DNA from 2 places in the Rhizobium sp. SU303 genome. Region 1 is predicted to be linked to the other one. Evidence: predicted binding sites of a transcription regulator. Region 1 holds the regulator's gene; the other holds the start of a gene.
The links. Region 1 encodes PhoB, which activates phosphate uptake and scavenging genes when phosphate is short. Its sites were predicted from a motif close to TGTCATNNANCTGTCAT; they were not measured.
Positions count from the first base shown of each region.

Region 2: a site for PhoB is predicted at 2,138-2,154, ahead of ugpB (sn-glycerol-3-phosphate ABC transporter substrate-binding protein UgpB). Genes of this name have one in related genera too.

Region 1 covers NZ_CP088095.1:176,939-180,906, reverse strand. The annotation lists gene RlegSU303_RS00905 (aspartate aminotransferase family protein) at 1-661, opposite strand, end outside; gene RlegSU303_RS00900 (GcrA family cell cycle regulator) at 1,082-1,615, shown strand; gene phoB (phosphate regulon transcriptional regulator PhoB) at 1,884-2,567, opposite strand; gene phoU (phosphate signaling complex protein PhoU) at 2,702-3,415, opposite strand; gene pstB (phosphate ABC transporter ATP-binding protein PstB) at 3,460-3,968, opposite strand, start outside.
Region 2 covers NZ_CP088096.1:7,970-11,937, forward strand. The annotation lists gene RlegSU303_RS24590 (carbohydrate ABC transporter permease) at 1-510, shown strand, start outside; gene RlegSU303_RS24595 (sugar kinase) at 529-1,503, shown strand; partial or broken gene RlegSU303_RS24600 (inorganic phosphate transporter) at 1,500-1,874, opposite strand; gene ugpB (sn-glycerol-3-phosphate ABC transporter substrate-binding protein UgpB) at 2,251-3,573, shown strand; gene ugpA (sn-glycerol-3-phosphate ABC transporter permease UgpA) at 3,639-3,968, shown strand, end outside.

The sequences.
Region 1 (3,968 bases):
CGGTCTGGACCTCGTCGAGGATCAACAGCAGGCCGTTCTCGTCGCAGATCTGGCGAAGCGCCTTCATGAACTCAGGTGTGGCAGGACGGACGCCGCCCTCGCCCTGCACGGGCTCGATGAGGATGCCGGCGGTCGCCTCGGTGATCGCGGCGCGGACCGCTTCGATGTCGCCGAAAGCCACCTGATCGAAACCCGGCGCCTTGGGACCGAAACCTTCGAGATATTTTTCCTGGCCGCCGGCGGCGATCGTCGCCAGCGTCCGTCCGTGGAAGGCGCCTTCGAAGGTGATGATATGGAAACGCTCGGGATGGCCCTTGGAAAACTGGTAGCGGCGCGCCGTCTTGATCGCGCATTCGAGCGCCTCGGCGCCCGAATTGGTGAAGAACACCTTGTCGGCGAAGGTGGCGTCCGTCAGCCGTTTTGCCAGACGCTCCTGGCCGGGGATCTCATAGATGTTCGACAGGTGCCAGACCTTGTCGGCCTGCTCCTTCAGTGCGCCGACCACATGCGGATTGCTGTGGCCGACTGACGTGACGGCGACGCCGGCGCCGAAATCGAGATATCGCTCGCCAGTCTCGGTGATCAGCCATACGCCCTCGCCTCGCTCGAACCGCAGCGGGGCACGAGAATAGGTGTCATAAAGCGGCGCGGCTTCAGCCATGGCGCGATCTCCATCAAAGTTGGCGGGCAATGACTCCGGCTAAGGAAACCATGCCCGAAAAATTAAAAATGCCGCCTTGCGGCGGCGACTGGCACTATTTCCTTTTCGCGCTGCAATGTCAACAAAACGGCGCCCTTAGCGTATGCAGCACAGGTGTACAGCGGCGTTTTCAGTCTTCAACAGGCATTATTGCAGAAATGCCACGCAGGGGCAGCAAGTTGGGGAAAACTACGAATTCGATTCATCCGGATTCATGCGACTCTTGTCACGGAGTCAGCCTCACACTAGGTTAAAGATCAATTACTAGACTGCATGCGGCGGAACTAGTCACCAAAATTGATCAAGCGTTTCTTGTTTCGGAGCTCCCGGGACAACGGTGAGGGATTCTGCCATCACCAACGCAAAAGGTGGAGACAGGGCATGAACTGGACAGACGAGCGGGTCGAGAAACTCAAGAAGCTTTGGGCCGAAGGACTGAGCGCCAGCCAGATTGCTGCGCAGCTTGGCGGGGTCAGCAGAAACGCGGTCATCGGCAAAGTGCACCGGTTGTGCCTTCCCGGCCGTGCCAAGGCCGGCGGCACCAACACTGCGGCGCGAACGCCGAAGCGCAACACATCGGCGCCGCGCGCACCGAACTACACCTCCCGGATCACGACCCGCACCGTCACCCGCCAGCAGGGCGCGACGATGCTGAAGGAAGAGATCGAGATCGAAACGATCGAGGAAATGGAATACGTGCCGAGAGGCAACGTGGTCGTGCCGATTTCGCGCCGCCTCGGCCTGACGGAACTGACCGAACGCACCTGCAAGTGGCCGGTCGGCGATCCGCTGAAGGACGACTTCCATTTCTGCGGCTGCGAATCCCCCGACAATTCGCCTTATTGCGGCTATCACCAGAAGCTCGCCTACCAGCCGGTCAACGAACGCCGCCGGGCAGCAGCGCGGGCAAGCTGAACGACAACCATCGTCAGAATGCAGAAAACGGGCCGAGTGGCCCGTTTTTTTATGCGCGTGGATGGAAGCGCTCGGGCATCCGAATTGCTTGTAAGGTTTCCTCCGTTATGCTCGGCCTTGTGCCGAGCATCTGACCACCCCAACTACTTTTGCCAAAAATCCTTTATTTTCAAATGCTTAATTTGGCGTGCGCAGATCCTCGGCACAAGGCCGAGGATCACGTCGCAGGTTCTGCCAGGGTTTTGTCAGCAGGCTCAGATGGAAGCCCTCAGGCTTCCATCGAATAACCGGCGCCGCGGACGGTGCGGATGACGTCCTGCATGTTGGAAAAATTCAGCGCCTTGCGCAGGCGCCCGACATGGACGTCGACGGTGCGCTCGTCGACATAGATATCGTGGCCCCAGACGCCATCGAGAAGCTGCGAGCGGGAGAAGACCCGGCCCGGCGACGACATCAGGAATTCCAGCAGGCGGAATTCGGTGGGGCCGAGGCGGACTTCGCGGCTCTTGCGATGGACGCGATGGGTTTCGCGGTCGAGCTCGATATCGCCGCATTTCAGCACCGTCGACAGCACCTCGGGACGCGCGCGGCGCAGCATCGCCTTGACGCGGGCAACGAGCTCGGGGGTCGAGAAGGGCTTGACGACATAATCGTCGGCACCCGTCGACAATCCGCGGACACGCTCGCTCTCCTCGCCGCGCGCCGTCAGCATGATGATCGGCAGTCGCTCGGTTTCCGGCCGCATGCGCAGGCGCCGGCAGAGCTCGATGCCGGAGACGCCCGGCAGCATCCAATCGAGGATGAGAAGATCGGGCGTGCGCTCCTGGAGCCTCATTTCGGCTTCGTCGCCACGAAGGATGGTATCGACCTCGAAGCCTTCCGCTTCGAGATTGTAGCGAAGAAGCACGCTGAGGGCTTCCTCGTCTTCAACAACTGCAACTCTCGGGATCATGCGTGTCGGTCTCCTCGCGCATCATCCTTAAATCAGGGGTGATTTAAGCAATTCATCCTGCGCAAATTCAGAAATTGGCTGCGACCTCTTTGCGCGCCCCGGACGGGCGCGCACGCAACTAATTGTGCGGGCGGTTATTCCGTGACCGCACCGACGGTGTTGGCGCTGTCGTCCTTCGGACGATCGCCTTCCGGCTGTGCGCCTGTCGTCATGTAAAAGATCGTCTCGGCGATGTTGGTGGCATGGTCGCCGATGCGCTCGATATTCTTGGCGCAGAAGAGAAGATGCGTGCAGCTGGTGATGTTGCGCGGATCTTCCATCATATAGGTCAGAAGTTCGCGGAACAGCGAGGTGTACATCGCGTCGATCTCGTTGTCGCGTTCACGGATCGCATTCGCCTTGTCGGCTGAACGATTGGTGTAGACATCGAGTACTTCCTTGAGCTGGACGAGCGCCAGCTCGGACAGATGCTCGAGGCCGCGGGCGAGCTTACGGGGAACGCCGGTGCTTTGGACGGCGATGACGCGCTTGGCGGTGTTTTTGCCGAGGTCGCCGACGCGTTCGAGATCGGCGGCGATGCGGATCGAACCCATGATTTCACGCAGGTCCGAGGCCATCGGCTGACGGCGGGCGATGGTGACGATCGCCTTGTCGCCGATTTCGCGTTCGGCGTGATCGAGGATCACATCGTCGGATATGACCTTCTGCGCCAGTGCGGTATCGCCGTTGACGAGGGCGCGGACGGCTTCGCTGACCATCTGCTCGGCCAGGCCGCCCATTTCGGAAATCCGCCTGGACAGGAACTTCAGATCATCATCGTAGGCAGAAAAAATATGTGTCGATGCCATGGGGCTTTATCCTCGAATAACGGGAAGGCTTGGTGTCGCCAAAATCAACCGAAGCGACCCATGATGTAGTCCTGGGTGCGCGGATCGTCGGGATTGGTGAACATCTTGTCGGTGTCGTTCTCCTCGACGAGATTGCCGAGGTGGAACATGGCGGTGCGCTGCGAGACACGCGCGGCCTGCTGCATGGAGTGGGTGACGATGACGATCGTGTAGTTCTCGCGCAGCTCGTGGATCAGTTCCTCGACCTTGGCGGTGGCGATCGGATCGAGCGCCGAGCAGGGCTCGTCCATCAGGATGACTTCAGGGCTGACGGCGACGGCACGCGCAATGCAGAGGCGCTGCTGCTGACCGCCCGACAGGCCGGTGCCGGATTCATGCACGCGGTCCTTGACCTCGTTCCAGAGGCCGGCGCGCTGCAGGCTGGTCTCGACGATCTGGTCGAGATCGGCCTTCGACTTGGCAAGGCCATGGATGCGCGGGCCGTAGGAGACGTTTTCATAGATCGTCTTCGGGAACGGGTTCGGCTTCTGGAAGACCATGCCGACGCGGGCGC
Region 2 (3,968 bases), on a different replicon from region 1:
TCTGCCATGGTCATCATGATCGCGCGCATGACGCCCGGCCTTTCCTTCCTGATCCCGCTTTTCCTGCTGTTTCAGTGGCTGAACCTGCTCGGCACGCTCCTGCCGCAAATCATCATCCATCTCGTCGTCACCGTGCCGATCGTCGTGTGGATCATGATCGGTTATTTCGAGACGACGCCGATGGAGCTGGAGGAGGCTGCAAGCATCGACGGCGCAACACCCTGGCAGGTTTTCCGGCTGGTCGCCTTGCCGATCGCCAGGCCGGGCATCGTCGTCGCCTTCATCCTGTCGGTCATCTTCTCGTGGAACAACTTCGTCTTCGGCATCGTGCTTGCCAGCCGCGAGACGCGCACGCTTCCCGTCGCGGTCTATAACATGCTCTCTTTCGAACAGGTCAGTTGGGGTCCGCTCGCCGCAGCCGCATTGATCGTCACCTTGCCCGTGCTGATATTGACGGTGTTTGCGCAACGGCAGATCGTGGCGGGTCTGACGGCCGGAGCCGTCAAGTAAGCGGGTGAGACAAAGGCTTTGACGACTTCTTCTGCCTTCGAAGCGCCTCCCGGTCCGGCGCGCCGCGTTCTTTGTGTCGGCGCGGCGGTGATGGATACCCTGTTTCGGGTGCGCACGTTGCCGACCGGCCAGGGCAAAATTCTGCCCTACGACATGCTGCAGATCGCCGAGGGCATGGCGTCGAGCGCCGCCTTTGCGGTCGCCCGGCTGGGCGGCGATGCCAGCCTCTGGGGCGCAGTCGGCAATGATGCCATCGGCGAACGGATCATTGCCGACCTCAGCGAGAGCGGCATAGACACGAGCGGCATGCTGCGTGTCGAAGGCGCCCGCTCGGCCATCTCGACCATTCTCGTCGATGATCAGGGCGAGCGCCTGATTGTGCCTTTCTACGATGCGGGCCTGCACGAGACGGTCAAGCCGGTCACAAGAGAGGACGTTTCTTCTTTCGATGCGGTGCTGGTCGACGTCCGGTGGCCGAAGCTTGCGTTGCGGACGCTGTTGGCCGCCCGAGAGGCGGGCAAGCCGGCCATTCTCGATGGCGATGTCGCAGGCGATGGCGTAATCGAGATGCTTGCACCGGCGGCCAGCCACATCGTATTCTCGCAGCCGGCCGCCGAGCGCCTTGCGGGTGCAGCCGAGCTGGTGAAGGTCGTCGGCCTTCTGAAACGAAAGTTCGAGCAAGCTTTCATCAGCGTCACGGCGGGCGAAAATGGCTCTTTCTGGTTCGATGACCGAACCGGCGAAATCGCCCATCTTGCCGCTCCGAAGGTGAGGGCGGTCGATACGCTCGCAGCCGGCGATATCTTTCATGGCGCTTTCGCGCTGGCTGCCGCCGAAGGCTTGCCGATCGAAGAGACGATGCGCTGGGCATCCATAGCGGCGGCGCTCAAATGCCAGGTATTCGGCGGTCGCACCGGCGCGCCCAGCAGAGCCGAGGTCCGCGATGGCCTGCGGGATTGGGACGTGCCGATGACCAGGATGAGGGATCGTTAATGGAAGAGGTCCGAAAGCCAATAGCCTAAGGCTGAAGCGATCGCAGCGACGGCAAGTGTGGCAACCCGGGCAACAACAATGTTGCCCGCCAAGCCCCAGCGGTGATCGCATGTGTGGTCGAAACCGGGATGCCTAGCCAGGTTGGGCCAACCAATGTCAGAGCTCCGCCTGTTTCGGCACAAAAGCCCTGCATTGGGTTGAGACGCGTAATCTTCCCCATACAATCCGCCATGGGATCGAAAAGCGTACCGAGTGCAATTGCACTTTTACATGGAATCATCCGCCAAGTATCCTTGCGATATCAAACATCGTCTTTTGAGTGTCATTGCCCCATGGCCGAGGGAATAGAGAGAGGCGGACACAAACTGGAGGGTTTCGGCCACACCGACGACGGTCTTTGCGTGTTGGGTGAGCAAACCGAAGAAGCGATCTGCCCGCGGCATCAGTTTTCGGAAACCAGTTCAGCATCTGCGCTCCATCGAGTGTCGCAAAACTGCTACAAGCACGCCGCTGCCCGTGAAAAGCCGTTAACGACCCAAGCGAGCCATCCCAAAGCTGGGTCAGCGCGCGCAAATCGATCGGCCACTCAACTCATACTTCCAGCCAGCCGCCCTTTATGACCGTCGGGGCTTGGTGTCATCATATGTTCATATGAACATTTCATATTTGCAAAGTGAAACTCGCCTGTTACGATCGGCTCATGTTCGTAGCGGGAGGCTATGAACCGACAAACAAGTGGGAGTGAGGATGAACAAGATCGCTTTTTTCCTGTCCGCAGGACTGACCAGCCTTTCGTTATCCGTTCCGGCCATGGCCGCCACGAAGATCCAGTGGTGGCACGCAATGGGTGGCGAGAATGGCGCGAAGCTTGAACAGATCGCCAAGGGGTTCAACGCGTCGCAGTCCGATTATGAGATCGTGCCGGTCTACAAAGGTACCTATGATGAGACGTTGACCGGCGCCATTGCTGCGTTCCGCGCCAACCAGCAGCCCGCAATCGTACAGGTCTATGAAGTCGGCACCGGCACGATGATGGCAGCACAAGGCGCGGTCTATCCCGTCTACCAGTTGATGAAGGACGAGGGGGAGGCCTGGGACCAGAGCAAATTCATTGCGCCGGTCGTCGGCTACTACTCGGACACCAGCGGCAACGTCTTGTCCTTGCCGTTCAATTCCTCGACGCCGATCATGTATTACAACAAGGATGTCTTCAAAAAGGCGGGGCTCGATCCGGAAACACCGCCGAAAACATGGGCGGACGTCGAAGCCTTCTCACGGACGATCATGAAGTCCGGTGCAGCCAAATGCGGCTTTACCAGCGCCTGGATCTCCTGGATTCAGACCGAAAACCTCAATGCCTTGCATGACAAACCCTACTCCACCAAGGCCAACGGTTTTGGCGGCTTGGATGCGGAATTCACCTTCAACAACGATCTGACGGTCCGCCATTGGGACAATCTGAAGAAGTGGCAGGACGAGGGGCTCTTCAAATTCGGCGGGCCTGGCGGCGGCGATAACGCTCCTCCGATGTTCTATTCGCAGGACTGCGCGATGTACATGAATTCCTCGGCCGGCCGGGCCGGCGTCATCAACAACGCAAAGGCTTTCAAGGTCGGGTTTGCGCCGCTTCCCTACTATGACGACGTCATTCCGCAGCCGCTCAATTCGATTATCGGCGGCGCCACGCTCTGGACGCTGAAAGGCCGCCCGGAAGAGGAGTACAAGGGCGCCGCGAAATTCTACACCTACCTGCAGAAGCCGGAAGTTCAAGCCGATTGGCATCAGTTCTCCGGCTATCTGCCGATAACCGAGGCTGCGTATAAGCTTGGCCAGGACCAGGGCTATTACGAGAAGAATCCCGGAGCAGATATCGGCATCAAGCAGCTGACGCGGGTAACACCCACCGACAATTCGAAGGGTATCCGGTTCGGCAACTACGTCCAGGTGCGTGGTATCATCGACGATGAGTTTGCAGCCTTGCTGGGCGGGAAGAAGACGGCGAAGGAAGCGGTTGATTCCGTGGTCGCACGAGGCAACGAACAGCTTCGCGATTTCCAGTCGGCCAACTAATGGGCTCTGCGACGGGGGCTGGTGAGAGACCGGCCCCCGTTTCCCATCCGTCAGTGTGAGGCCCCATGCAAACCAAACGGACCGTATTTCCCAACAAGCTTTTGCCTTACCTGCTCATCGCACCCCAAATTTTCGTGACCGTAGTATTTTTCCTCTGGCCCGCGGCGACTGCGTTCTGGCAATCTTTCCTGCGCCAGGATGCCTTCGGCTTCAAAACGAATTTCGTCTGGTTCGAAAACTATCGCCGGCTCTTTGCCGATCCGATCTACATCAATGCCTTCGGCCACACGCTCGTCTTCGCCATTCTCGTGACGGTCCTGTCGACGGCGATCGCGTTGCTCCTGGCTGCAGCGGCTATGCGCGTGTTGCGCACCTCTCGAATTTATTCGACCCTG